One region of the Oribacterium sp. HCP28S3_H8 genome, then DNA from elsewhere that is predicted to be linked to it. Evidence: riboswitches for the same ligand, from Rfam matches in the RefSeq annotation. Region 1 holds a riboswitch; each other region holds the start of a gene.
The links. Region 1 has a riboswitch for thiamine pyrophosphate ahead of thiM (hydroxyethylthiazole kinase). Riboswitches for the same ligand answer to the same signal wherever they lie in the genome.
Positions count from the first base shown of each region.

Region 2: it holds a riboswitch for thiamine pyrophosphate, as region 1 does, so the genes downstream of both, ACTNEN_RS07705 (energy-coupled thiamine transporter ThiT) here and thiM (hydroxyethylthiazole kinase) in region 1, are expected to answer to the same signal.
Region 3: it holds a riboswitch for thiamine pyrophosphate, as region 1 does, so the genes downstream of both, thiC (phosphomethylpyrimidine synthase ThiC) here and thiM (hydroxyethylthiazole kinase) in region 1, are expected to answer to the same signal.

Region 1 covers NZ_JBQHUZ010000008.1:1,191-3,445, forward strand. Annotated here, with positions in the region: gene thiE (thiamine phosphate synthase) at 1-355, opposite strand, end outside; gene thiM (hydroxyethylthiazole kinase) at 373-1,194, opposite strand; TPP riboswitch at 1,323-1,430, opposite strand; gene bsh (choloylglycine hydrolase) at 1,730-2,255, shown strand, end outside.
Region 2 covers NZ_JBQHUZ010000005.1:113,680-115,934, forward strand. Annotated here, with positions in the region: gene ACTNEN_RS07695 (Asp23/Gls24 family envelope stress response protein) at 1-307, opposite strand, end outside; gene ACTNEN_RS07700 (helix-hairpin-helix domain-containing protein) at 447-1,013, opposite strand; TPP riboswitch at 1,112-1,213, shown strand; gene ACTNEN_RS07705 (energy-coupled thiamine transporter ThiT) at 1,248-1,784, shown strand; gene ACTNEN_RS07710 (bifunctional 5,10-methylenetetrahydrofolate dehydrogenase/5,10-methenyltetrahydrofolate cyclohydrolase) at 2,097-2,255, opposite strand, start outside.
Region 3 covers NZ_JBQHUZ010000007.1:51,913-54,167, reverse strand. Annotated here, with positions in the region: gene thiC (phosphomethylpyrimidine synthase ThiC) at 1-960, opposite strand, end outside; TPP riboswitch at 1,129-1,227, opposite strand; gene ACTNEN_RS09260 (M18 family aminopeptidase) at 1,373-2,255, opposite strand, start outside.

The sequences.
Region 1 (2,255 bases):
TTGCTTCTTCTACGGTTTGTGCAGACACGCCGAGGATCCGGTTGGGTCCAAGTTTTTGCCTTGCACAGTTTGCCTCCAGATCCTTCTGTCCTACATGCACGCCATCTGCATTGATTTCTACCGCCAGGTCAACATCATCATCCAGAACAAACGGAATGTGATATGCACGGCAAAGTGCCTGGATTTCAAGGGCTTCCGCTTTAAAGGAAGCCCGGTCGAGATCCTTTTCTCTCAGCTGTATAAAGGTAGCCCCTCCCTTGATAGCTTTTTCCACCTGATCTTTGAGGCTGTTGCCATTTAGCCAGCGGCGATCCGTGACAGCATATAATAGTAAAGCATTTTTATCCTCCAGCATTTGTGCTCCTCCCTTGTTCAGCGAATTTCGTATTTTGCGCCTTTATCCAAGGTGCTGCCATTCATGTTGTACACGGCGTCAATGATCCGATTTCGATATGTGGAGTTGCCATCCTCCGGATGCATATAAGAATATCCAATTTCACCTGCAAGTCCCATGGTGCATACCGCTGCAGCGGCAGCTTCCAGAGGATGCTCCGGATTTGCAGCCAGAAACGCGGCAGAAAGCCCGGATAACTGGCATCCGGTTCCGGTGATGGAGCTCATTTCCTTCCGACCATTGCGGATCACATAGCAGCTGGAAGCATTCGCAACAAGATCGATCGCACCGGTCATAGCGATGACACAGTCCGCAGCTTTGGCGTAGGTTTTGGCAAAGTTAACCATCTGATCGAGATTTTCATCAGTTACTACGTCCGCCGCATCCGCGTCCACGCCCTTTGTTGAACGGCTGCCAAGTGCAAGTGCCTTGAGCTCGCTGACATTCCCGCGGATCAGTGTAAAAGAAACTTCCTCCAGCAGCGAGGCAGCAGTGGTAGTACGCAGAGTGCTTGCCCCGGCACCAACGGGATCCAGTACGAGGATATGACCAAGCGAGGCAGCTTTTCTCGCTGCAAGGTGCATGCTCTCAATGGAGCGTTTGCGTAAGGTGCCGATGTTAATGTTTAAGGCAGCACAGATGGAGGTGATATCCTCGACATCGTCCGGCTCATCGGACATGATAGGGCTTGCGCCGCAGGCCAGTATGATATTAGCGACATCATTGACGGTGACATAATTTGTGATGTTATGTACCAGAGGACTTTTTTTTCTTACGTTTTCAAGATACTCTCCAAGCATGAAATACTCCTTCCTGCTATGCCAAATCAGAGAAACAGCCGGAATTTTAAACTGTCAGTGGATTTGGCAATTTACGTTAGGATCTATGCCTACAAAAAAAGATGCTTCCTGACCGGAAACATCCTTTATGTACGTGGTTCTTTTATCCCTACGTTGGCATTATCCAAATCAGGTTATGGGTCTGAACCAATCAGTTCACTCTCAGCTCGCTTCAGCGGGCTCCCCGTAGTTAAATTTTCTACATCATAGCGCCGCAGGGAGAGAATGTCAATAAAGCAATGTGTACGTATCGCAAGACCATCAGCGCTATGATGTACTTACCAGTGTTGTGAGCAGATTTTTCTTCATATACTGAATAGTCGGAGGAAATGGTCTTTCCAAGACGGAGGAAGGCATCTATTGAAATGAGAGTCTTTAACACAAAATATTTAAAAAAGACTTGCATTCTATGTTATGACTCTCATACAATAAATAAAGATTTTATATATCTCGCACATCCAGTATGACGGAACCTTAAAGAAAGTGAGGAAATCCTATGTGTACAGCGGCAACTTTTTATGCTAAGGATCATTATTTTGGCAGAAATCTGGATCTTGAATATTCGTATCATGAGAGTGTTACCATCACGCCCAGAAACAAGCCGCTGCCTATGAGGCACATGCCGGACCTTACGCGGCACTATGCGATGATCGGGATGGCATATGTACTGGACGATTTTCCTCTTTATTATGATGCGACCAATGAATACGGTCTCAGCATGGCAGGACTTAATTTCCCGGGAAATGCAGTCTATGTGCCAGCCGGGCAGGATCCCGCAAAGGACTCGGTCGCATCCTTTGAGTTTATCTCCTGGATACTGGGGCAGTGCCGCAGTGTAGAGGAGGCGCGGGTACTGTTAAAGAGGATTCAGATCACGGATACAGCATTCCGCACGGAGCTTCCGCCAAGTCCACTGCACTGGATGATTGCGGACCAGAAAGAGTCAGTGGTGTTTGAGCAGACCAGCCGTGGCGGAAATATTTACGATAATCCCTATGGTGTCATGACTAATAATCCGACGT
Region 2 (2,255 bases), on a different contig from region 1:
CCTGGCTCACCTTGTTCTGTACTTCTTTGGATACCTCCGGGATAGAGTAGCCATATTTAACATTCAGTGTAAGATCCACTGTCACATTTCCATCCTCAATGGCAATCTTAACCCCTCTGGATAAATCGCGGATGCCCATTCTGGCGATAATTGCTCCGGACCATCCTCCATCCATGGAGTCAACACCCTCCACTTCAGTCGCAGCAATGCCACTGATGATTGCAACTACTTCGTCTGCAATGATGACCTGACCGTTGCCGTCCTTTTCATAAACAACGTGTGTTGATCTCTCTTCGTTTTGCTCCATGTATGAACCTCCATCTGGTTTTGTGTTTTTAAGAACGATTTCCATACTTATGCGAACATAATACCACAATTATGCATAAAAAGAAAATATTTTAGAGAGAACATCCAGGGACTTAAGACCGGAGCTGTTGATCAATAAATCAGACCGTAATCTTATCTTTAAGCTTCTCGTAGGTTTTCTCTCCGATACGTTTTACATTCCGGATTTCCTCCGGTACTGCAAAGCCTCCCCAGGTTTCCCGGTACTCAATGATCTTTTGGGCTGTGGCAGGACCGATCCCCGGGAGCGAATCCAGCTCCTCAAGTGTCGCTGTATTAAGATTTATTTTATCATTTTTTTCTTGATTCATAATAGTATCCGCTGTGACAGTGTCCTCTCCGGAGCCTGCATGTGCTTCCTGTGGCTCTTGTTCTGAAGTTGCTGATTGTTCCTGTAGTTCTTGCTCTGAAGCTTCAGGTGCCTCCCGCTGCTCTTGTTCTAAAACAGCAGTGGTTTCATGAATCCTATGTTCTGAAGCTTCTAAAGTTTCATTTTCCTCTGCATGGAAATCCGTCTCTGATTCCCGGATCAATGTAAGCTCTCCTGTTGTCTCTCCATAGCCGGACAAGGCATAAGCTCCTCCCGCGATCAGCATAAGCAGAAGCATCACCGTTTCTCTCACTTTGCCAAGCTTCTGCTTCCATCGATAGATCTCTTTTTTAGTCAAACTGCTATCCCCCCTGTTCTGATCCTGCTTCCCTTCGATACTCTATCTTTGCCTTAAAATCCGAATCTTGACTAAATCCGCTTAAAAGCTATAATTAAACGTAACGCTAGGGGCGCCGCTTATGTGCTGAGATGATGTTTAATCAACCCTTTTACCTGATCAGGTTAATACCTGCGTAGGGAAGTCGTATATCAGTATTTCTGCGTGCCTCCTGTGTAATAAGGAGGTTTTTTTATGAGTAAAAATGTCAAGATTCTTGTCTACTGTGCCGCATGCATCGCTCTTGCAAGCGTTGCATCCATGATCAAGCTGTTTGAAGCCCCAATGGGCGGCTCCATTACCCTGTGCTCCATGCTTTTTGCTACCCTGCCAGGATACTTTTTCGGTCCTTCTATTGGCATCATTTCCGGTATCGCATATGGCATCCTGCAGTTTATCCTCGGACCATACATTGTACACCCCCTGCAGGTAGTCGTTGATTACGGTCTCGCATTTGGCGCTTTGGGACTCTCTGGCTTTTTCTGCCACATGAAAAACGGTCTGTACATCGGTTATCTTGTTTCCTGTTTTGGTCGCTGGGTATTTGCAGTGCTTTCCGGAGTCGTATTTTTCAGCTCCTATGCTCAGGAAGCAGGATGGGCATCTCCGCTGCTGTATTCCTGTGCATACAACGGCTTTTATATCGCGATTGAAGCCGGCATTACCTTAGTCATCCTTGCAATTCCGGCGGTACGCAAAGCCATCGATCAGATCCGTCGCAGCGCGCGTTAATTTTTAACAATATATCCTGAAATATCAATGAAAGAGTTTCATCGAATCAGCAGAACGCTGATAGAAAAATCATAACAGATTCTATTAAATTTAGCAATAAGAACTGATTATAATTAAATTTCATCAAAACAAATCAAAATCAAATCTCAGAGTCATTGAGACATCAAAACCATAGAAATCCTGGATTTTGAAAAATCGTATCCAATTATGAACGGGACTGTTGCCGGCACTAAAAAGTGCTCCTGCAGCAGCCCCGTTTTAAAGTCATTGTTTTAAGCCACATCCACGTGGTCATTTCAGCTTTTATGCTTGTTACGGTCTGCCCGGCTTCCATGCATCCTCAAGATACTGATCTTTTGTTTCCTCCTCCGATGTAAAGTTGATCTGCCGTCCGGCTGCCTGCACCAGATGCTTGGCAAGTACCGCTGTAGTTACCACGCCGACTCCGCCCGGCACCGGCGTTACCGCACC
Region 3 (2,255 bases), on a different contig from region 1:
GGCAGCAATTGCGCCGCCAATGGCAGCAGTGATATGATCATATCCGGGCGCAATGTCGGTTACCAGAGGTCCAAGTACATAAAATGGCGCGCCCTGGCAGATGGTTTCCTCCAGCTTCATATTGGCGGCAATCTGATCCATAGGTACATGGCCAGGACCCTCGATCATGACCTGTACATCCTTTGCCCAGGCACGCTTTGTGAGCTCACCAAGACGGAGCAGCTCTCCGATCTGTACACCATCTGTGGCATCTGCAAGACAGCCGGGCCGGCAGGCGTCACCCAGAGAGATGGTGACATCGTATTCTCTGCAGATCTCCAGGATTTCATCAAAATACTCATAGAACGGATTTTCCTCTCCGGTCATGGACATCCAGGCAAAAACCAATGAACCGCCACGGGAAACGATATTCATTTTGCGCTTTCCGGACTTGATATCGGAAATGGTCTTTTTATTGATACCACAGTGCAGTGTGACAAAGTCCACACCATTTTCCGCATGCAGACGCACTACGTCGATGAAATCCCTGGCTGTTAGCGTTGCAAGATCTCTCTGGTAGTGAATGACTGCATCATACACAGGCACGGTACCGATCATTGCCGGACACTCGGAAGTCAGCTTCTTACGGAATGGCTCGGTGTTGCCATGGCTTGAGAGATCCATGATCGCTTCTGCGCCCATGTTTACTGCACTCAGGACCTTCTGCATCTCGATATCATAGTCCTTACAGTCCCGGCTCACTCCGAGATTCACATTAATCTTTGTCCGCAGCATCCGTCCGACACCATTTGGGTCAAGAGATGCGTGCAGACGATTGGCAGGAATCACCATCTGCCCTTCTGCAAGCCATGCCTTGATTTTTTCTACCGGATAATGCTCTTTTTCTGCAACCTTTTCCATCTCCGGAGTTATCATCCCCATCCGTGCGGCTTCCATCTGTGTATGATAGTTTCTTTCCATAGTACCTTCTGCTCCTTTCGGACAACGCCTGAAGTGGTGCTCCCATCAGGCTGCGATCAGGGGTCGAATGCTTCTTGCCGGGGCTTACGCATTACGTCATGTTCTGAAAGACTAAGGATGTACAAAAAAAGAAGTCCATGCCAGCGACACAGACTTCTTAATTCCTTACGATACGTGTTCTGACATCCCTCCGCTGGTATCATCCAGATCAGGTTCCTATGGTCGTGCGCAGCACCTCTCAGCCTTCCGGCTCCCATTGTCAATATGTATTTGCACGTTTTAGTATAGCACAGATCTTATCTGATGCAACAGTAAAGCGGAAGCAGCAGATAACATTTGCTAAGTGCTAAGTAGAATCGGCAGGTAAAATCAACAAGCAGCAAAAACAGCAAGTGAAATCAGACAGGGCAGCTTATGCTGTAAAAAATTTCTCTGCGAGCAACTCCAGAGCCTCCTGATCGTCCACACCCATCAGCTCACGTGCAGAGTGCATTGCAAGAATCGGCACACCGATGTCTACCGTCCGCATGGATAAAAGGGCGCTCGACAGCGCACCCAGGGTGCTTCCGCCGCGGATCGAGGAATTATTGGAGAATTTCCTGTAGCGAATGTCATTGTCCCGGCATAAAGCCTCAATCACGCTTACACAGCTTGCGTCAGTTGCATAGCTCTGGCTCGCGGCCATTTTGATGGCAAGACCGTCATTGAGACAAATCTGATTTTTGATGTCGCACTTTTCCGGGTGATTCGGATGAATCGCATGGGCAACGTCCATGGAAACCAGGAATCCATCCATCATGATATCCAGATACTCGGAACGGCCGTATCCAAGAGCGGTAAAGAGCTTTTCCAGGATCCTGTCCGTGATCGAGGACTGCGCGCCCTGCTTGGTGCGGGATCCGACCTCCTCATTATCATAAAGCGTAATTACATTAACAGAATTATCCCTGAGATTTTCATAGCTCTCGATGATGCCCGTAAGGCATGCCTGGACAGATGTAATATTGTCAATGCGGGGAGAACTAAGCAGCTCCTCTTTGAGCCCTGCACACATCGGCTGATCCAGATTGTAGAGATAGAGCTCATAATCCAGGATATCACCTGCATCTACGTTCAGTTCATCAGCAAGGAAATTGATCAGGAAGTTGTCATTTTCCAGGGTATCCCTGAGCATCTCTGCAAGCGGGAGCATGTCCACCTGCGCGTTAAAGGCGTATCCGTTGTTTATCTCGCGGTTCATATGGATGGCAAGATTTGGTACTGTGGCGACTGCCCGGTCAACATCGATAAAACGG